Regions from separate parts of the Brevundimonas sp. FV1ps31S genome, predicted to be linked through region 1. Evidence: predicted binding sites of a transcription regulator. Region 1 holds the regulator's gene; the other holds the start of a gene.
What was found. The regulator HrcA, encoded in region 1, represses chaperone genes, less so after heat shock. The targets are predictions, from matches to a motif close to GTTAGCANTCNNNNNNNNNGANTGCTAAC.

Region 1 (10,860 bases):
CCATGCCGGTCCTCTCCCGGTCGACCGCGATGGCGCGGCGACCTCTGGATCGAAGGACTGAACGCCGACGCATCCGCCCCCAATGATGGGACCCCGCACGGAATACGCCGTCCGGGATACGAAAGACGAAATATGTTCGATATCAAACGCAAGACGATCGAGTGGGCCGGACGCCCGCTGACCTTGGAAACGGGCCGCATCGCCCGCCAGGCCGACGGCGCCGTGCTGGCGACCTACGGCGAGACCGTGGTTCTGGCCACCGTCGTCTATGGCCGTTCGCCCAAGCCCGGTCTGGATTTCTTCCCCCTGACCGTCAACTACCAGGAAAAGACCTTCGCCGCCGGCAAGATCCCGGGCGGCTATTTCAAGCGTGAAGGCCGTCCGTCGGAGAAGGAAACCCTGGTTTCCCGCCTGATCGACCGTCCGATCCGCCCGCTGTTCGTCAAGGGCTTCAAGAACGAGACCCAGGTCGTCATCACCGTGCTGCAGCACGACATGGAAAACGATCCGGACGTGCTGGGCATGGTCGCCGCCTCGGCCGCCCTGACCATCTCGGGCGTGCCCTTCATGGGCCCCATCGGCGCCGCGCGCGTCGGCCTGATCGACGGCGAACTGGTTCTGAACCCGACGGTCGACCAGATCCCGGCCTCTGACCTGGACCTGGTGGTCGCCGGTACGCAAGACGCCCTGATGATGGTCGAATCCGAAGCCAAGGAGCTGTCGGAAGAGAAGATGCTCGAGGCGCTGATGTTCGCCCACGCCGGCATGCAGCCGGTGATCGACGCCATCATCGATCTGGCCGAACACGCCGCCAAGGAGCCCTTCGACTTCCAGGCCGAAGACCACTCCGACGTCGTCACCTCGATCAAGAAGCTGGTCGGCGAGGACATCAAGTCCGCCTACACCCACCCCGGCAAATATGACCGTCGTTCGGGCGTCGATGCGGCCAAGAAGACCGCCGCCGCCGCCCTGGTGAAAACCGACGAGAACCCCGAGGGCGTCGACAGCTCCAAGTTCGCGGCCGCCTTCAAGGAATGCGAAGCCGACGTCCTGCGTCGCGACATTATCGAGAACGCCCACCGCGTCGACGGCCGCGCCCTGGACAAGGTCCGCGCCATCGTGTCGGAAGTCGGCGTCCTGCCGCGCACCCACGGTTCGGCCCTGTTCACGCGCGGGGAAACCCAGGCCCTGGTCGTCGCCACGCTCGGCACCGGCGAGGACGAGCAATACATCGACAGCCTGCAGGGCACCTATAAGGAAAGCTTCCTGCTGCACTACAACTTCCCCCCCTATTCGGTGGGTGAAGCAGGCCGCATGGGTTCGCCCGGCCGTCGCGAAATCGGTCACGGCAAGCTGGCCTGGCGCGCGATCCGTCCGATGCTGCCGTCGAAGGAAGACTTCCCCTACACCATCCGCCTGGTCTCCGAGATCACCGAGTCGAACGGCTCGTCCTCGATGGCCACGGTCTGCGGTTCGTCGCTGGCCCTGATGGACGCCGGCGTGCCGCTGATCCGTCCGGTCTCGGGCATCGCCATGGGCCTGATCCTGGAGCCGTCGGGCGAGTTCGCCATCCTGTCGGACATCCTGGGTGACGAAGATCACCTGGGCGACATGGACTTCAAGGTCGCCGGCACTTCGGAAGGCATCACCAGCCTTCAGATGGACATCAAGGTCGCCGGCATCACCAAGGAGATCATGAAGCAGGCCCTGACCCAGGCCTCGGCCGGTCGCCTCCACATCCTGGACGAGATGTCCAAGGCCATGGACGCGCCGCGCGCCGAACTGGGCGAGCATGCGCCGAAGATCGAAACCATCAAGATCGCGGTCGACAAGATCCGTGAAGTGATCGGTTCGGGCGGCAAGGTCATCCGCGAGATCGTCGAAAAGACCGGCGCCAAGATCGACATCGGCGACGACGGCACCATCAAGGTCGCCGCCAACGACCAGGAAAAGATCGACGCCGCCAAGGCCTGGATCCAGTCCATCGCCTCGGAACCGGAAGTCGGAACCATCTATTCCGGCAAGGTCGTCAAGGTCGTCGATTTCGGCGCCTTCGTGAACTTCTTCGGCGCCAAGGACGGCCTGGTCCACGTGTCCCAGATCGCTCTGGAACGCGTCGCCAACCCGGCCGACGTCCTGTCGGAAGGCCAAGAGGTCAAGGTCAAGTTCCTGGGCTTCGACGATCGCGGCAAGACCAAGCTGTCGATGAAGGTCGTCGATCAAACCACGGGTGAAGACCTGACCGACAAGATCAACGCCGAACGCGCCGGGCGCGGCGAAGAGCCCCTGTCGGACGACACCGGCGGCCGTCCGAAGCGCGAAGGCGGCGGTGATCGCGGTGGCGATCGCGGTCGTCGTCGTCGCGACTAAGCCCTAGGCTCGTCCGAAAACAGAAAGGCCCCGCCGGCGACGGCGGGGCCTTTTTCTTGGCTTGAGTCAGGAGCGGCATTCCGCCGGCGCATCACCGTCCCGTTCCCACAGCTTGCAGGACCGGTCGATTTCCCCCTGGATCAGGTCACAAGGATTGGCGACGTTGCACGGCGGGCGGGTCGCGGGGCTGACCTGGATACACCGCTCGACCAGGCGTGCGGCCGCGGCCTCGCCGATCTGCGCGCGACAGGGGGTGTCGCTGGCGGGCGCCCGTTCCGGCCTCATGTCCGGTCCCTCCGGGATACCAGTCTGAGGCTCCTGAGGCGACGCCGGAGGCTGGGCTGGCGCAGGTAGGGCTGATGGAGTTGGGGCTGGCGGCTGGGCGGGCGCCGCAGCCGAGGCGGCGGGAGCGGCCGCAGGGGCCGGTTCGGCCGGTTCGGCCGGCGCCTCGGCGCGCGGCTGGCAGGCGGACAAGGCCAGGGCGGCGGCGAGCGCGGTGCAGGCGAACAGGGAGGCGCGCATAGGGTCTCCGGGACGTCGAACGGGTCACCGACACGATGACCCGTTCCCTGAACGCGCGAAACCTCTTATCGGCGCACAGCCTCCAGCGCCGCCTTTTGCAGGGCGAACAGTTCGGTGCAGCCGATCTCGGCCAGAGAGAACAGCCGGTCGAACTCGGCGCGGGAGAAGCCGCGCTTCTCGCCGGTGGCCTGGACCTCGACGATCTGGCCTGCGCCGGTCAGGACGAAGTTGGAATCGGCTTCGGCCTCGGAATCCTCTTCATAGTCCAGGTCCAGCACCGGCACGCCGTCGCAGACGCCGCAGGATACGGCGGCCACCTGGTCCAGGATCGGGTCGGACTTCAGCACGCCTTCGTCGCGCAGATAGTTGAGGGCCGAGGCCATGGCGACCCAGGCGCCGGTGATGGAGGCGGTGCGGGTGCCGCCGTCGGCCTGGATGACGTCGCAGTCCAGCACCACCTGGCGCTCGCCCAGGGCCTTCAGATCGACGACGGCGCGGAGCGAGCGGCCGATCAGGCGCTGGATCTCCTGCGTCCGGCCCGTCTGTTTGCCGGCGGCGGCTTCGCGGCGGCCGCGGGTGTGGGTGGCGCGAGGCAGCATGCCGTATTCGGCGGTGACCCAGCCCTGGCCCTTGCCGCGCATCCAGCCCGGGATGGTCTCCTCGACCGAGGCCGTCACCAGGACCTTGGTGTGACCGAAGGTGATCAGGCACGAGCCCTCGGCATAGCGGTTGACCCCGGTCTCGATGGTCACGGGACGCAGTTGGTCGTCGGTGCGTTGCGAATGGCGCATGAGATGAGTCCTTGGAAGCCGAGGCCGCGGTGCTTATCCTGAAACCGTGAGCCTGTATGCCCCCAAAACCCCGCCGTTCGACGGCGCCCAATCCCCGGGCATGGCTCTTGCCGGACTGGCGGGGCTGGATGCGCGCGCCCGCGACATCTTCCGACGCATCGTCGAATCCTATCTGGAGACCGGCGAGCCGGTCGGGTCACGCACCCTGTCGCTGGGCGGGATCGCCCTGTCGCCGGCCTCGATCCGCAATACGATGCAGGACCTGACCCTGGCCGGTCTGCTGGCCTCGCCCCATACGTCGGCGGGACGGATCCCGACCCATGCGGGCCTGCGCCTGTTCGTCGACGGCCTGCTGGAGATCGGCGACCTGACGAAGGAGGAGCGGCGAGAGATCGACGGGCGGCTGGCCGGGCGGGGGCGGAATTTCGAATCCGCCCTGGACGAGGCGTCGAACCTGTTGTCCGGCCTGGCGGGAGGCGCGGGCGTGGTGTCCAGCCCCGTGCGCGAGTCCGGCGTCAAACATGTGGAGTTCGTGGCTCTGGGCGGGGATCAGGCCCTGGCGGTCATCGTCGCCGACGACGGCACCGTCGAGAACCGGATCATGACCCTGGCGGCCGGGGTCACGCCCTCGACCCTGGTGGAAGCCTCCAACTTCCTCAACGCCCGTCTACGCGGCCGGCCCTTCGCCGACGCCAAGCGCGAGATGACCCAGGAGCTGGAGATCGCGCGGCGCGAGCTGGACCAGACCGCCGCCCGCCTGGTCGAGGACGGGTTCGCCGCCTGGTCCGGCGGGCCGGACCGCGAGCGCGCCCTGATCGTGCGGGGCCGCGCCAACCTGTTGCAGGACGGCGAGGGTCTGGCGGACCTGGAGCGGGTGCGGGTCCTGTTCGACGACCTGGAGCAGAAGGAACAGCTGATCGGCCTGCTGGACGGGGTCGATTCGGCGCAAGGCGTGCGAATTTTCATCGGCGCTGAAACGCGGTTGTTTTCACTTTCGGGTTCCGCCGTGATCGCGGCGCCCTATATGAGCGGCCGACAGCGGGTTCTGGGCGCCATCGGCGTCATAGGCCCCGCTAGGTTGAACTACGCCCGTGTCATTCCGTTGGTGGACTATACCGCCCGGGTGCTGGGCCGGATGCTGGACGGGAACGACAAGTGAGCGACAAGCCCCTTAACGACGACTTCAACGAACTGGACGCCGACATGGCGGAAACCAACGCCGAACACGGTCTGGACGCCGATCCTGCCGACAATCTGGCGCCGCTGGACGCCGTCATCGCCGAGCGTGACGAGTGGAAGGACCGCGCCCTGCGCGTCGCCGCCGAGATGGAGAACCTGAAGCGGCGCGCCGAGACGCAGCAGAACGACGCCCGCGCCTTCGCCATCCAGCGCTTCGCCAAGGATCTGCTGGGCGTGGCCGACAATCTGGAGCGCGCCCTGATGGCCGCGCCTAAGGACACCGACGGCCCGACCGTCGCCCTTGTGACAGGTCTGGAAATGACCCAGAAGGCCCTGCTTCAGGCGTTCGAGACCAATGGATTGAAGCGGGTAGCGCCCGAGGCTGGCGAGGCCTTCAACCCCCATCTGCACCAGGCCATGATCGAACAGCCGTCGGACACGGTTCCGGGCGGCGCCGTGCTCCAGACCATGCAGTCCGGCTTCGAACTGTTCGGCCGCACCATCCGTCCGGCCATGGTCGTGGTCGCGGCCAAGGGGTCCGGCGCGCAGGCGTCGAATCCCTATGGCGCCGCCTTGGCGTCCGAAGGCCAGGCCTTCGACGGCAAGGCCTGATCTTCAGGACGTGAATGGTGAGTGGTGAGCTGCGGTGTCTCCGCAAGCCGCTCACCTCTTTCTCACGACTCTCGATTCACCAGCCCCCTCAGAACTGGCGCCGCCACCCGCCGATCAGGGCGAACTCCGGCGCCGCGTCGGCGACATGGCGCGGTTCGCGGCTGGCGACGGCCTGGACCGAGAGGCTTGAGCCGTCCCACAGCCGACGCTCGCCGCCCAGGATGAAGTCGATCTGACGTCCGCTGGGCGTGGCCGAGAAGCTGCGGCGCGAATAGGTCAGCGGGTCGAAATATTCGACTGGCACGTCCGCCAGCCAGGCCGAGAAGGTCCCGCGCTCGATCCGCAGCGGCTGCGACACGGTGAAGCTGATCCGGTCGCACAGGACCGTACACCCCGTCAGCAGGGCCAGCCGCCAGTTCGAACTGATCGCCGCCTGGTCCGTCGACAGGAAGCGGCCTTCCGTCTCGGTCGCGCCCATTCCGACCTCGCCGATCAGGGTCAGGCCGGGCCGCAGGGCCCAGTCGCCGCCGACCGCATAGAAGTTGGTCCGCGACGGCAGGGCGAAGTCCGATCCGCCCGGCAGGAAGGCGCCGAGCGGGCCCAGACGCTCGTCCAAGGTGCCCAGGCTGAGCGACAGGCCGCCGTCGGCGCCGCGCCAGGCCAGGGTGGCGCGGCTGTAGGTCGAGGCCTCTTCCTCGACCCGGCGCAGGGGCATGCGGCGGTCGCCGCCGCCACTCTCGGCCGCCAGGGTCAGGGCGCCGAACCGGACGGCGCCGCGCACGGCGTGATCGACCTGGGCCAGGGCGGCGAAGCCGTCGCCGGCTGCGCCGTCGAACGGCGAGGACGCGCCGCCGCGGCCCTGCCAGGTGGCGAAGCTCAGCCGGCCCATCTCCAGGTCCAGCATGGCCTCCTGACGGGGCTCGTCGCCCAGCCAGGGGGCGTCGGTCAGGTCATGGCGCGGGGCGATGGGTTCGGGCGTCGGGAGCGGCTGGGAGGCCGTCAGGTTCAGCCGGCCGCCGTTGGGCAGGGCCAGCCGGGTGGTCGCCGTGCGGCTGGGTTCGAACGGGGCCGCCTGATAAGAGCGGCTGGGCGCCGTCGGATAGGCTGCACCTAGCTGGACCGCGAACATCCGGTCATAGCTGTCGAACAGCACCGTCCCTAAAGCGGTCTGACGAGCGAAGGCGTCGCCGAAGGCCGGGCCGACGAAACTGCCCGGCTCTGTCTCGGCGACGATAGAGGCGCCGTCGGCCATGGGAACCGAGGTGGCGCCCGCTGGCTGGAAGGCGCGGGCCATGTCCAGCAGGCCGCGCCCATAGACGATGTCGGTCCCGGCGTCGCCGGCGTCGCGCGCCGTGTCGATCAGGATGGCCAGGGCTTCGCGCGCCGACAGATTGGGGAAGGCGTCCATCAGCAGGGCCAGGGCGCCCGAGACATGGGGCGCCGAGAAGGAGGTGCCGTTGATCCGCCAGCAGCTGGTCCCGTCGCAGCCGGTGATGACGTCCTCGCCCGGCGCCGAAATATAGGCGGCGGCCGTCACCCCCGCGCGGTTCGAGAAGTCGGACATGAGGTTGGTCTCGCCGTGGGAGCCCACGGCGATGACGGCGCCGGCGAAGCGGGGATCGACCGCATACTGGGCGGGCCAGCCGGGATTGGCCTCGCCGTCATTGCCCGACGAGGCGACGATGACCGCCCCCGAACCGACCGCGCGCAGCAGGGCCGCCTCGAAGGCCGCGCCCAGCCGGTCGTCGCCGCCCAGCGACATGTTGATGATCTTGACCCCGTTGGCCACGGCGAAGTCCAGGGCCCGGACCAGGTCCGAGCTGCTGAAACAGACGTCGTCGTCCTCATCCTCGCAGTCGGAGATGTCGGCGCGAATCGACAGGATGGTCGATTCATAAGCGACGCCGACCGTGCCCGTGCCGTTGAAGTTCGAGGCGATCACGCCGGACACCAGGGTGCCATGGCTGTCGGTCGCGACATAGGGGGTGTTGCGGCCCACAACCACGTCGGTCGAGGCGCTGGAGATGCGACCGACCAGATCGGCCTGGCTGTTGCTGACGCCGGAATCGACCACGGCGACCGTGACGCCGTTCCCGGTGGCGCCAGCCTGCCAGCCGGCCTCGGCCTTCATATTGGCCACGCCATAGTTGCGCAGATATTCGCTCGACGTCACCGAGGGCGGCGGCGGCGGGGGTGGCGGTGGCGGAGGAGGAGGAGGAGGAGGGGGTGGAGGGGGCGGAACGACCGGCGTCACGGCTCCACCCCCGCCGCCGCCGCCGCCACAGGCCGCAAGGGGAAGGAACAACAGACCTGCACCCAGCAGGATCGCTCTACGCCACTGAGAATTCGCCACCTTCACCCCTCCATGACACACAGCCCGCCGCAGTGTGTCACATCAGGAACAATTCAACCTCTTAAAGATTCGTCGAAGGCGGCGAGCAGTCTGGCCCAGCCGTCCTTGGCGTCCGCCTCGGCGTAGCTGGCGCGGTAGTCGGCGTGGAAACCGTGGGGCGCATCCGGATAGACGACGATCCGGCTGTCGGTCTGGCCGGCGCGTGCCAGGGCCTCGCGCATCCGTTCGACGCTGGCGAGGGGGATTCCCTGGTCCTGGCCGCCATACAGGCCGAGGACCGGCGCCTTCAGGTCGTCGGCCAGATCCACCGGCCAGGGCTGGCCGGACGAGACCTGCACCGGGGTTGCATCGGGAGCGGGCGCCAGACGGCCGTACCAGGCCACGCCGGCGCCGATGACGGCGAACCGCGCCGCCGCCTGCCACACCACCTTGCCGCCCCAGCAGAAGCCGGTGATCCCGACCTTGCCGTCGCGCGCCCACAGCTGCTGGCTGGTCCATTCCAGGGTGGCTGACAGGTCGCCCATCACCTGTTCATAGTTGGCCGCCCCGACGATCTGCATGATCCGGCCCATGTCGGACAGGGGCGCCGGATCCTCGACCCGGTTGAAGAAGGCCGGGGCGATGGCGGCGTAGCCCTGTTTGGCCAGGCGGCGGCAGATGTCCTTGATATAGGCGTGGACGCCGAAGATCTCGGACACCACCACCACGACGGGGAAGGGGCCTTCGCCGGCGGGGCGGGCGACATAGGCGGTCAGTTCGAATCCGTCCGGCGCCGGATAGGTCACCTCGGCCGTCTCGAGCCCGGCGGCGTCAGTGGTGATCGGCTGGGCCTCCTTGGCCAGGGCCGCGACCGCATAGCCAGAGAACAGCAGCCCCCCCAAAGCGCCCACCGCCCGGCGGCTGAGCTTCAGATCATCGGCGGTCTGGCCTTCGGGACGGATCAGGGTGGTCATGGGACGGCTCCAGAAACGGGGGAGCCGCAGACCATCACGGCGCGCCGAGGGCGTCCAGTCAACTTAGGCGGAAGTCGATCCGATTGGTTTGGCGAAACAGACGGCTTCCGGCCGGCCAACATAGCAGCCGTACGGCGGGATTTCACGATAGCCGGCGCGGAGATAGAAGCCCACGGCCGCCGTGTTGACGCGGCGCGTTTCCAGACGGATCTCGTCATAGCCGAGGCTTTTCGCCTTCGCCTCCAGAGCCGCGAGCACGGCGGAACCGACGCCCTGGCCGGCGACCGCCGCATACATGCGTTTGATTTCTGCGACGCCCGGCTGGAGCGGACGCAGGGCGCCGCAGCCAATGGCCCGACCCTGCCCGTCCCGCGCCAGCAGGAAGGCGGCGCCCGGCCCCCGAACATCGTCGGCGTCGAACGAGGCTTGGCCGCTGGAGCCTGTGATCGCCGCCAGTCGCTGGGACAGGGCGGCGATCAGGACTTTGGCGTCGGCATGATCCGGGTCGGCGTCCTCGATAAGGATCATCCGGGGTGATCCTCAGTGCCGGAAGACCCGCACCCCCGTGAAGGCCATGGCGATGCCCTTCTCGTCCGCGGCGGCGATGACCTCGGCGTCGCGCATCGAGCCGCCGGGCTGGATCACCGCCGTGGCGCCGGCAGCGACCGCTTCCAGCAAGCCGTCAGCGAAGGGGAAGAAGGCTTCGGAGGCGCAGGCCGACCCCTCGGCCAGGGACTGGGTCAGACCCTTGGCCTCTCCGGCCTCCTTGGCGCGGATGGCGGCGATCCGGGCGCTGTCGCGGCGGTTCATCTGGCCGGCGCCGATGCCGGCGGTCTGGCCGTCCTTGGCGTAGACGATGGCGTTGGACTTGACGTGTTTGGCCACGGTGAAGGCGAACAGCATGTCTTGGATCTCGGTCGGCGTTGGCTGGCGCTGGGTGACGATCTTCAGATCCGACGGCTTGATCAGCGACCGGTCGCGGCTCTGGACCAGGAAGCCGCCGGCGACCGAACGGAACACCTCGCCCGGCCCGTGCGGATCCGGCAGGCCGTCGGTGATCAGCAGGCGCAGGTTCTTCTTGGCGGCGAAGACTTCCTTGGCCTCGTCGTCGGCGCCAGGGGCGATGACCACCTCAGTGAAGATGCCGGTGATGGCGCGGGCGGCGTCGCCGTTCAGAGGACGATTGACCGCGATCACGCCGCCAAAGGCCGAGACGGCGTCGCATTCGAGGGCGCGGGCATAGGCTTCCGACAGGTCCTTGCCCACGGCCACGCCGCAGGGGTTGGCGTGTTTGACGATGACCACGGCCGGGGCCTCGAACTCGGCGACCAGCTCATAGGCGGCGTCGGCGTCGGCGATATTGTTGTAGCCCAGTTCCTTGCCCTGGATCTGGGTCGCATGGGCCACGCCGGGACGCGCTTCACCGGTGCGATAGAAGGCGCCGGTCTGATGCGGGTTCTCGCCGTAGCGGAGGGTCTGGGCCAGCGAACCGGCGATGGATTTGCGCGCCGGGGCGACGTCCTCGACCTGCTGGGCGAACCAGCCGGAGACGGCGGCGTCATAGGCGGCGGTGCGGGCGAAGGCGCGGGCGGCCAGCCGCTTACGCAGGGCCAGATCGGTCGAACCCTCGGCCTTCAGCGCCGCCACGATCAGGCCGATGGACTCGCCGTCCACGGCGACGGCGACATAGCCGTGGTTCTTGGAGCCCGAGCGGATCATGGCCGGACCGCCGATGTCGATATTCTCGACCGCAGCCTCGAATGAACCCCCGGAAGCAACGGTGGATTCGAACGGATAGAGGTCGATCCAGACAATATCGATGGCGCCGATGCCGTGGTCGATCATTGACTGGGCGTGGTCGGCCGCGTCGCGCACGCCCAGCAGGCCGCCGTGGACGACGGGGTGCAGGGTCTTGACCCGGCCGTCCATCATCTCGGGGAAGCCGGTCAGATCGGCCACGTCCTTGACCGGCAGGCCCAGTTTCGCGATCGCTGCGCGGGTGCCGCCGGTCGAGACCAGTTCGACGCCCAGGTCGTGCAGGACGCGGGCGGCGTCTTCCAGTCCGGCCTTGTCGGACAGG
Region 2 (10,860 bases), 130 kb from region 1:
CTATCCCTACGACGGCGGCGTGATCGACCATGCGGCGGCCCAGTCGGGCCAGGCCGGCCCCCGGGGGCTGAGCCTGACCCTGACCCCCGGCGCCGGTCTGAAGGCCCAGGGCCTGACCCGGCCGGTGTCCGGCGTCCTGGCCACCGACGCCGGCGCCTGGGAGATCACGGCCCGGCCCGGTCCCCCCCTGCCCGGAACGGCCGGCGGCGCGGCCCTCAGCGGCGAGGTCGTCCCCCCCGCCGAAGGGGCCGGCGCGGGCCTGATCCTGCAGTCGATCCTGTTCGCCTTCATCGGCGGCCTGATCCTGAACCTGATGCCCTGCGTCTTCCCCATACTGGCGATGAAGGCCGCCGCCCTGGCCGCCTCGGCCCATCAGGCCGGCGAGGCGCGGCGCGACGGCCTGCTGTTCCTGGCCGGGGTCCTGTCCAGCTTCCTGGTCCTGGCGGGGGTGCTGCTGATCCTGCGCGCGGGCGGCGAGGCCATAGGCTGGGGCTTCCAGCTTCAGTCGCCGGCGGTGATCGCGGGCCTGGCCCTGCTGATGCTGGGCGTCGGCCTGAACCTGTCGGGCGTCTTCCACGTCGGGGCGGGGCTGCAGGGGGCCGGCGCCGGTCCCCTGTCGCGGCTGCCCGGCGGCGTCGGGGCCTTCTTCACCGGGGTGCTGGCCGTGGTCGTCGCCGCCCCCTGCACCGCCCCCTTCATGGCCGCCGCCCTCGGCGCGGCCCTGCTGGCGCCCTGGCCGGCGGCCCTGGCGATCTTCCTGATGCTGGGCCTGGGCCTGGCCCTGCCCTATGTGGCGATCAGCCTGTCGCCCGGCCTGTTGCGGCGCTTCCCCCGGCCGGGGCCGTGGATGGAGCGGCTGAAGGCCCTGCTGGCCTTCCCCATGTACGGCGCGGCCCTGTGGCTGGTCTGGGTCTTTTCGCGCCAGACGGGGCCCGAGGCCCTGGCCCTGGTCCTGGCTGCGGGCCTGATGCTGGCCTTCGGCCTGTGGCTGTCCGGCGTGAACCAAGCGCGCCGGGCCGAGGGCGGGACCGCCGTGGTCAGCGCCGTCGCCGCCACCCTGGCCCTGGTCTTCGCCATCGGTTTCACCGGTCTCGCCGCCACCCAGCCACGTTCAACGTCGGCGGCCGAGCCCGGCCCCCTCGCCGCCGCCCCCTGGTCGGTCGAGACCGTTCGCGCCGCCCAGGCCGCCGGCCGTCCCGTCCTGGTGAATTTCACCGCCGACTGGTGCGTCACCTGCAAGATCAACGAGCGGGCGGCCCTGTCCTCGCCCCGCGTCGCAGAGGCCCTGAAGGCGTCGAACACCCTCTATCTGGTCGGCGACTGGACCCGCCGCGACGACGCCATCAGCCGCGAACTGGAGCGTCACGGCCGCTCGGGCGTGCCCCTTTATCTGTTCTATCCCGCAGGCGGCGGCGAGCCCCGCATCCTGCCGCAACTGTTGACCGAGGGAGTGGTGGTCGAAGCGCTGACGGGACGGTGAAGACGCGGCGAGCGTCGGATGCGCCGGCTCAGTGGCGGATGACCAGCGTCCGTTGAATCTCGACCGCCTCCAGGCGGTCGATCCCCTTCAGCACCACGCTCCAGGACTGGCCGTCCGGCGGCGTGCTGTCAAAATGGACCTCGGCCTCGGGCCAGCGGTCGTCGACGACCGGCTGCATCTTTCGAACCCGCACCCGGCCCTCGCTCGGCTCCTCATGGTAGACGGTGTTCTTCAGCCGAACGCCCAGCAGCCGGTCCAGCGGCAGGTCGGCCAGGGCGCGGCGCGGATCGGCGCAATCTTCCGGCTTGTCCGAACGACACGACAGCGCGAACCCCAGTTCGTCGCGGCCGGCGGCCCGCGCCATCGCCCGCGTCAGCCGGTCGAGCATCCGCAGGGTGGGTTCAAGCTCGCGCTCCGGGGCGCCGATCCAGCCGCCCTCGGACAGACACCCCGCGTCTGAGGCGCGGTTCGGATAGGTCGGGGCGTAGAAGACGACGGTCTGAAAGGGCGTCAGCGCCAGCGGCGTGTCGTCGGCCGCCTCCTCGCCCACGCGCGGCGCCCCGGCCGAGCCGACGTGGGAGGTGCGGCGGCACAGGCCGTCCGAATGGACGCTCGGGCGCTCGTCGAAGCGGATGAAATAGCTCTGACCGGGAACCCACTGTCGCCCAACCAGGCCGCCCTCGATCCGCGCCGCCGTCTCCGGCGGCAGGATCCGCTGCGCCAGGGCGACCGGCTCGGCCCCGCGCACCGCGCCGAGCGGAACGGTCGCGGGTTCAACCATTGACGCGGCCATTGATGCGGCAACGGCGATCAGGGTCGCAGGACCAGTCATGGGGACTCCGGAAACGGTTTTCCCCAGCCTGCACCCGCGCCGTCGCCCCCGCAACCCACGGGAGTCGGGGTTTCGCCCCTAGACTTCCGGCTGCGGCGGGGCGGTGATGACCTCGACGTTGTCGTTCAGCAGATAGGACAGGTCCGACAGGGCTTCGGCGCGTTCGGCGGGCGTGGCCGCGGCCTGGACCGCCTCGACCTTTTTCGGCATGTCCTCGGAAATGCCGCGCAGGATGCATTTCAGGTCCCCGTCCGTGCCGCGTTCCTTCAGGATCAGATGGCCCTGCAGGTCCAGGGCCGCCAGCTGTTCGGCCTGGGCCTTGAAGCCGGCGAAGGCCTGACTGGTGAAGAAGCCGGCGTCGTCGACGGCCCTGGCCGCCGCCCAGCCGTCGACCATCGCCTTCAGCCTCCCGGACCGGGCCACGATGTCGGCGAACAGGGGCTCGGCCGCCACGGAGACGGGGGCGCCGGCCGCCGCAGGGGGCTGATCGGCCGCCAGGGCCACGGCGGGATTGGACAGGGTCAGGGCGATCGTGAGAGCAAGGCCGCAGGACATGGGGTGACTTCCTGTTTCAGCGTCGGCTAGGACGTTGAACCGGCATACGCCCGACCCGTAAACGAGTGTTTACCTTCCTTCACTCCCCAGACTTCTCCTCCCGAGGACGACCGATGACCCGCAACGACGCCTGGACCGCCTTCGACGCCGCCGCAGAAACGGCCGGCAAGACCCGTATCGTGGACCAGTTCGCCGCCGATCCCGGCCGTCTGGCGCGGATGTCGGTCGAGGCGGCGGGCCTGTATCTGGACCTGTCGAAACAGAGCTGGACCCACGCCGCCTTCGAGGCCTGCCTTGATCTGGCCCGCGCCAGCGACGTCGAAGGCCGCCGCGCTGCCCTGTTCGCCGGCGAGGCCGTCAATCTGACCGAGGGCCGGGCCGTGCTGCACCCCGCCCTGCGCGCCCCCGCCGGCGCCGACTTCAAGGCCCTGGGCGAGCCGGTCTCGGCCGAGGTGGACGCCGTGCGGGCGGACATGAAGACCTATGCCGACGCCGTGCGCTCGGGCGCAGAGGCGGGGGCTACAGGCAAAAAGTTCGAGGCCATCGTCCACGTCGGCATCGGCGGGTCGGACCTGGGGCCGCGCGTGGTCTGGGACGCCTTGCGCCCTCTGGACCCCGCCATCGACCTGCGCTTCGTCGCCAATATCGACCCGCGCGACATGGCCGAGGCCCTGACCGGCCTGGATCCTGAAACCACCCTGGTCGTGGTCGTGTCCAAGACCTTCACCACCCAGGAAACCCTGGCCAACGCCGAGGCGGCCAAGGCCTGGCTGGCCGCGTCCCTGCCGGCCGAAGGGATGACGAAACACTTCATCGGGGTGACGGCGGCGCCGGAAAAGGCGGCCCAGTTCGGCTGCGGCCGCACCTTCGCCTTCCGGGACTGGGTCGGCGGCCGCTATTCGCTGTGGTCGGCGGTCAGCCTGTCGTGCGGCATCGCCCTGGGCTGGGACGCGTTCGAAGCCATGCTGGCGGGCGCCGCCGCCATGGATCACCATTTCGTGTCGGCTCCGCTGGAGCAGAACGCCCCGATCCTTCTGGGCCTGGCCCAGGTGTTCAACGTCGACGGTTTGAACCGGCCCGCCCGCACCGTCGCCCCCTACGCCCACGCCCTGCGTCGCCTGCCGTCCTTCCTGCAACAGCTGGAGATGGAGTCGAACGGCAAGCGCGTGCATCGCGACGGAACCCCCGTCACGCGCCAGACCTGCCCCGTCGTCTTCGGCGAGCCCGGCACCAACGGCCAGCACGCCTTCTTCCAACAGATCCACCAGGGGCCGCAGATCGTCCCGGCCGAGTTCGTGATCGTGGCCAAGACCCATGCGGACGCGCCGGAATCTCCCCTCTGGTCCAACGCCCTGGCCCAGGGCCAGGCCCTGATGCTGGGCAAGACCACCGAGGCCGCCAAGGCGGAAGGCCTGGCCCAGGGCCTGTCGGAGGAAGAGGCGACCCGTCTGGCGCCCCACCGGACCTTCACCGGAAACCGCCCCTCGACCGCCATCCTGATGGACCGTCTGACGCCCGAGACCCTGGGCGCCCTGCTGGCCCTCTATGAGCACAAGACCTTCGTCGAGGGCGTGATCTGGGACATCAACAGCTTCGACCAGTGGGGCGTCGAACTGGGCAAGGTCCTGGCCAAGGCGATCCTGAAGGACGTGGCCGCCGGCGGACCGTCCGCCGATCTGGACCCCTCGACGGCCGGCCTGATGAGGCGTCTGTCTCAGTGAGCGTCGTCGCAGCAGCCTGGCAAAGGCTTGAGGGCGTGGCGCTGTTCGGCGCCGGCCTCGTCGCCTACGCCCATATGGACGCAGGCTGGATACTGTTCGCCGTCCTGTTTCTCGTTCCCGACGTCAGTTTCGCGGCCTATCTGGCGGGGCCGCGTTTCGGCGCCCTGGTCTATAATCTGGCGCACAGCCTGATCGGACCTCTCCTGCTGGGCGGCGTGGGGGTCGCAGCGTCCATTCCGTCAGCGACGTCCGTGGCGCTGATCTGGCTGGTCCATATCGGCCTGGACCGCGCCCTGGGATATGGTCTGAAATCGCCTGAAGCCTTTGGCGTGACTCATCTCGGCCTGATCGGACGCGCCCGTTCGCGACCCTGATCAAACCCGTTCCTCGCAGTCCGGCGTGGCGTCGATCGTCAGGACGCGCCGGGGCGCGCGTCTTCCGGCCGGCGGCGAGCGGTGCAGAACCACCGGAAACTCCGGCCAGGCCGCCCAGCCCGGCGCCGTGCCCTTGATGATGGCGATGTCGCCGGGGTGAAGGGTGCGGACCCGACGACGCGTGCCGGTCTTGCGCCCGTCCAGATCCTCGCCGATCTCGCCGGCGAAGGCCCATTCCGGCCCCGGCCCCTCATAGGCGACGATTAAGCGCACCGGAACGGCGTCCTGGTGGAAACGCGGGCAGGCGCGCCGGGTCACGGTCTCGCATCGCGCCCGCCAGGTCTCGCATCCGCTGATCGCCGCCACGATCTCCCCCAGTCCCTGAATATCCTGCAGCAACCACTCGGGCGCTGGACCCGATGGGGCGATCCAGCGCCCGTCGCAGTCGGCGGTGAAGTCGGCCGGAGGCGGGGTGTCGGGCGGCATGGGGCTGGGTCTCGACCAGATCGCCATCCGCACCTGCGGCTCGAACAGGGTGGTGAAGACCGTGGGCGCCTGCCCCTGGACGACTGAGCCGACCGCCATGGAAAACCTTGCTGACTATGCGTGTTATACTATAACGTAACTCTCATAGTCGCCCGGCTGTGGTCAAGCTCGGCGCAGCAGCCGTGGAGCGCCTTCGTGTCCGAGTTCAAGACACTGCCCGTCACCGTCCTGTCCGGCTTCCTCGGGGCCGGCAAGACGACCCTGCTGAACCACATCCTGTCGAACCGCGACGGGCTGCGGGTCGCGGTGATCGTCAATGACATGAGCGAGGTGAACATCGACGCCGCCCTGGTGCGCGACGGCGGCGGCGCGGACCTGTCGCGGACCGAGGAACGGCTGGTGGAGATGTCCAACGGCTGTATCTGCTGCACCCTGCGCGAGGATCTGCTGATCGAGGTCGGCAAGCTGGCGCGCGAGGGTCGGTTCGACTGTCTGCTGATCGAATCCACCGGGATCTCCGAACCCATGCCGGTCGCCGCCACCTTCGACTTCCGCGACGAGGACGGTTTCAGCCTGTCGGACCTGGCCCGGATCGACACCATGGTCACGGTGGTGGACGCCTTCAACTTCCACCGCGACTATCCCTCGACCGACCGGCTGAAGACCCGCGGCGAACATCTGGGCGAGGACGACGAGCGCACGGTCGCCAATCTGCTGATCGACCAGATCGAGTTCGCCGACGTCATCGTGTTGAACAAGTGCGATCTGCTCGATGCGACCCAGCTCGGGACGCTGAAGGCGATGATGACCCAGTTCAATCCCCGCGCCCGGATCATCGAGGCGGTGCGGGGCGCCGTGCCTCTGGATGAGGTGATCGGCACGGGCCTGTTCGACATGGACCGAGCGGAACAGGCCGCCGGCTGGTCCCAGGCCCTGCGCGGCGAGGTGACGCCCGAGACCGAGGAATACGGCGTCTCGACCTTCGTCTATCGGGCGCGCAGGCCGTTCCACCCCCAGCGTCTCTACGATCTTTTGAACCGCGAATGGCCCGGCGTCTGGCGCTCCAAGGGCTTCTTCTGGCTGGCCAACCGTATGGACTATGTCGGATCCTGGAGCCAGGCTGGGGCGGTGACGGAGCATGAGTGGGGCGGTCTGTGGTGGGCCTCGGCCCCGCGCGAGCGCTGGCCTGACGACAATCCCGAATGGCTGAAGGCGATCGAGGCGGTCTGGCGTCAGCCCTACGGCGACCGCCGTCAGGAGATCGTCCTGATCGGCAAGGACATGAACCGCGACCTGCTGACCTCCCTGTTCGACGCCGCCCTGCTGACCAGGTTCGATATGGAGCGCGGCCCGAAGGGCTGGGCCAAACTGGAGGATCCCTTCCCACACTGGGGACCCCGCCAGGACGCGGCGTAACAAAAAAGGGGCGCCCCGCAGGACGCCCCTTCTTCATCCGACCCGCCTTTTACCAGCGGCGGTCATGGCGGTAGTCGCGGCGGTCATCCCGGCGGTCATAGCGCTGGTCCCGGCGATAGTCGCGATAGTCGCGGCGCTGCTCCCAGCGCGGGTCGCGGCTGTTGATGCCGTGCTCGCGTTCCCAGTGGCCCTGGTTCCGGTAGCAGCGGCCGCCGCGATAATATTCGCAGCCCGAGCCGCGATTGGACGCCGCGGCGCCCAGGGCCGCGCCGGCCAGAGCCCCGCCGGCGATATAGCTGCCGTCGCCGTTGCCGTAGAGGGCGCCGGCCAGGCCGCCCACCGCGGCGCCGATCAAGGCGTTGCGGCCGGTGTTGTCGTCCCCGCGATCACGGTCGCGGTAGGATTGGGCCGAGGCCGGGGCGGCCATCAGGGTCATGGCCACGACCGGAGCGGCGACGACGGCGGTGATCTTCAGCATCTTGGACATGGTCGTCTCCTTTTATTTTCGGGCCGGGTTTCGCGCGTCCGGGTTTGGACGGGCTCCAGCGTTGAGACGGTTCTGCCAGTCCCCGCTTGAACAGGCCCGGAGCCGGCCGTTCATTTGGGGTTCACCTGTCGCGGAAGTTTCGCACGCCCGGAGTGGCGGCTCGCCTTGACGCTGGCCCCGGCTCTGACTAACTCCCGCTCGCGTTAGCACTCTCGTCGGTCGGCTGCCAAAACGGTGATCGAAGGGAGGCTGGCCCACCGTTTTCAAGTCGCCCCCGTCCGGGGGAACACAAGGAGAGAACCGATGGCGTTTCGTCCGCTCGGCGACCGCGTGCTGGTCAAGCGCGTTGAAGAAGAATCCAAGACCAAGGGCGGGATCATCATCCCCGACACCGCCAAGGAAAAGCCGCAGGAAGGCGAAGTCGTCTCCGTCGGCCCCGGCGCTCGCGATGAGACCGGCAAGGTCAATGCTCTGGAACTGAAGGCCGGCGACCGCATCCTGTTCGGCAAGTGGTCGGGCACGGAAGTGAAGATCGACGGCGAAGACCTGATCATCATGAAGGAATCCGACGTCCTGGGCGTGCTGTCCTAAGCACCCGTTCGCGTTTCTTCAATCAATCCATCTAGATAGGAGCAGCCCGCATGGCCGCTAAAATCGTACATTTCAACACCGACGCGCGCGACAAGATGCTGCGCGGCGTCAACGTCCTCGCCAACGCCGTCAAGGTGACGCTCGGTCCCAAGGGCCGCAACGTCGTGATCCAGAAGTCCTTCGGCGCACCGCGCTCGACCAAGGACGGCGTCTCGGTCGCCAAAGAGATCGAGCTGGAAGACGCCTTCGAGAACATGGGCGCCCAGATGATCCGCGAAGTCGCTTCGAAGACGAACGACAAGGCGGGCGACGGCACCACCACCGCGACCGTTCTGGCTCAGGCCATCGTGCAAGAGGGCCTCAAGGCCGTCGCCGCCGGCATGAACCCGATGGACCTGAAGCGCGGCATCGACAAGGCCGTGACCCTGGTCCTGGAAGAGATCAAGTCCAAGTCCAAGCCGGTCTCGAACAACTCGGAAATCGCCCAGGTCGGCACCATCTCGGCCAACGGCGACTCGGAAATCGGTGAACTGATCGCCCAGGCCATGGCCAAGGTCGGCAACGAAGGCGTGATCACCGTCGAAGAAGCCAAGACCGCCGACACCACCGTCGACGTCGTCGAGGGCATGCAGTTCGACCGCGGCTACCTGTCGCCCTACTTCATCACCAACGCCGACAAGATGGAGGCTGTTCTCGAAGAGCCCCTCATCCTGCTGTTCGAGAAGAAGCTGACCTCGCTGCAAGCCATGCTGCCGATCCTGGAAGCCGTGGTGCAGTCGGGCCGTCCGCTGCTGATCATCGCCGAGGACATCGAAGGCGAAGCCCTGGCCACCCTGGTGGTCAACAAGCTGCGCGGCGGCCTGCGCGTCGCCGCCGTCAAGGCGCCGGGCTTCGGCGATCGCCGCAAGGCCATGCTGGAAGACATCGCCATCCTGACGGGCGGCCAGGTCATCTCGGAAGACCTGGGCATCAAGCTCGAGACCGTCACCCTCGACATGCTCGGCAAGGCCAAGAAGGTCTCGATCACCAAGGACGACACCACCATCGTCGAAGGCGTCGGCGAGAAGGAAGCCATCGAAGCCCGCGTGGCCCAGATCAAGCGCCAGATCGAAGACACCACCTCCGACTACGACAAGGAAAAGCTGCAGGAACGTCTGGCCAAGCTGGCCGGCGGCGTCGCGGTTCTCCGCGTCGGCGGTTCGACCGAAGTCGAAGTGAAGGAAAAGAAGGACCGCGTCGACGACGCCCTCAACGCCACGCGCGCCGCGGCTGACGAAGGCATCGTTCCGGGCGGCGGCATCGCTCTGCTGAAGGCCTCCAAGATCCTGGCCGACGTCAAGGGCGACAACGCCGACCAGAACGCCGGCATCGCCATCATCCGTCGCGCCCTGCAGGCTCCGATCCGTCAGATCGCCGAAAACTCCGGCGTCGAAGGCTCGATCGTGGTCGGCAAGGTTCTGGAAAACGAAGACGCCTCGTTCGGCTTCAACGCCCAGACCGAAGAATACGGCGACCTGGTCAAGATGGGCGTCATCGACCCCGCCAAGGTGGTCCGCACGGCCCTGCAAGACGCTGCTTCGGTGGCCGGCATCCTGATCACCACAGAAGCCGCCGTCGCCGACGCCCCCAAGAAGTTGGGCGGCGCCTCGTCGCCTGACATGGGCGGCATGGGCGGCATGGGTGGAATGGACTTCTAAGTCCACTCCAGCTCAGGCTGAAATGCAGAAGGGCGGGACCGAGAGGTCCCGCCCTTTTTGTTTGGCGCCGGCGCCCGACGACGCACCCCCTCTGTCTCGCCCAAGGGGGGAGGAATGCGATGACCGAAATCCTCCCCCTTGGGGGAGGTGGATCGCCGCACAGCGGCGAGACGGAGGGGGCCCGAACGCCGCCTGCGCCAATGTCAGAATTCCGAGATCGCGCCCGGCTGGCGCGAGCGGGTCTTCAGCCACATGACGCCCAGCAGGTCCGAAAAGGAGGCCCGCAGCCGGCCCCAGTTGGTGTATTTCGACTGGCCCGTCTCGCGGTGGCGGTGGTCGACGTCGAGATACTGGTTGCGGAAGCCTTCGCGGATCATCAGGGCCGGCAGATAGCGATGGATATGATCGAAATAGGGCAGGCGCAGGAAGACGTCGCGACGGAAGGCCTTCAGCCCGCAGCCGGTGTCGTCGGCGTCATCGCCCAGCAGGCGGCGGCGGATGCGGTTGGCCCAGATCGAGGCCTGGCGCTTGGCCTCGCTGTCCTGGCGTTTGGCGCGACGGCCGCCGACAAGGCCCACGTCGGCGGGGGCGGCCAGCAGGGCCTCGACCAGGCGCGGGGCGTCGGCCGGCGGGTTCTGGCCGTCGCCGTCCATCGTCACCACGACCGGGGCGCGCGCCGCCAGGACGCCGGTGCGCACGGCCCGGCTCTGGCCCGCATTGCTGGCGTGGGCCAGCACCCGCAGCGCCGGAAGCTCGGTCATGGCGGCCTTCAGCTCGGCCAGGGTGGCGTCCCGCGAGGCGTCGTCGACGAAGATCATCTCATAGGATCGGCCCGCGAAGGCGGCGGCGATCTCGCGCGCCAGGGGCACGGCGGCGCCCGCCTCGTTGTGGACGGGCACGACGACAGAGACGGCGGGGATGAGTTCGGGAGTTGCGACGGTCATCGCCGCTCCATAGCCGAGATGGACGGCTTATGGGAGACGGCTGACGACGGGCCGGTCCGCGTGTAAGGATCGCCGCATGAAGACTTTCGATCTGGATCGCCGCATCGCCGGCTGGAGGGGGCCGCTGTTCGCCGCCCTGCTGACGCTGGTCGCGGGCCTGCCCGGCCTGCTGCTGCTGCCGCCGCTGGACCGCGACGAGAGCCGGTTCGCCCAGGCCACGTCGCAGATGCTGGAAACCGGCGATTATGTCGACATCCGCTATCAGGACGAACCGCGC

Region 2: a site for HrcA is predicted at 7,554-7,582, ahead of groES (co-chaperone GroES). Genes of this name have one in related genera too.

What each region holds. Positions count from the first base shown of each region.
Region 1 covers NZ_CM178735.1:3,635,622-3,646,481, reverse strand. Annotated here, with positions in the region: gene pnp (polyribonucleotide nucleotidyltransferase) at 133-2,370, shown strand; gene ACVPT3_RS17460 (hypothetical protein) at 2,437-2,892, opposite strand; gene rph (ribonuclease PH) at 2,958-3,683, opposite strand; gene hrcA (heat-inducible transcriptional repressor HrcA) at 3,784-4,842, shown strand; gene grpE (nucleotide exchange factor GrpE) at 4,887-5,474, shown strand; gene ACVPT3_RS17440 (S8 family peptidase) at 5,563-7,647, opposite strand; gene ACVPT3_RS17435 (dienelactone hydrolase family protein) at 7,881-8,780, opposite strand; gene ACVPT3_RS17430 (GNAT family N-acetyltransferase) at 8,844-9,308, opposite strand; gene purH (bifunctional phosphoribosylaminoimidazolecarboxamide formyltransferase/IMP cyclohydrolase) at 9,321-10,860, opposite strand, start outside.
Region 2 covers NZ_CM178735.1:3,508,251-3,519,110, forward strand. Annotated here, with positions in the region: gene ACVPT3_RS16830 (protein-disulfide reductase DsbD family protein) at 1-1,480, shown strand, start outside; gene ACVPT3_RS16835 (hypothetical protein) at 1,509-2,261, opposite strand; gene ACVPT3_RS16840 (hypothetical protein) at 2,391-2,867, opposite strand; gene pgi (glucose-6-phosphate isomerase) at 2,981-4,588, shown strand; gene ACVPT3_RS16850 (DUF4260 domain-containing protein) at 4,585-4,962, shown strand; gene ACVPT3_RS16855 (DUF1826 domain-containing protein) at 4,963-5,547, opposite strand; gene zigA (zinc metallochaperone GTPase ZigA) at 5,644-6,864, shown strand; gene ACVPT3_RS16865 (hypothetical protein) at 6,914-7,351, opposite strand; gene groES (co-chaperone GroES) at 7,655-7,942, shown strand; gene groL (chaperonin GroEL) at 7,993-9,639, shown strand; gene ACVPT3_RS16880 (glycosyltransferase family 2 protein) at 9,843-10,583, opposite strand; gene ACVPT3_RS16885 (ArnT family glycosyltransferase) at 10,660-10,860, shown strand, end outside.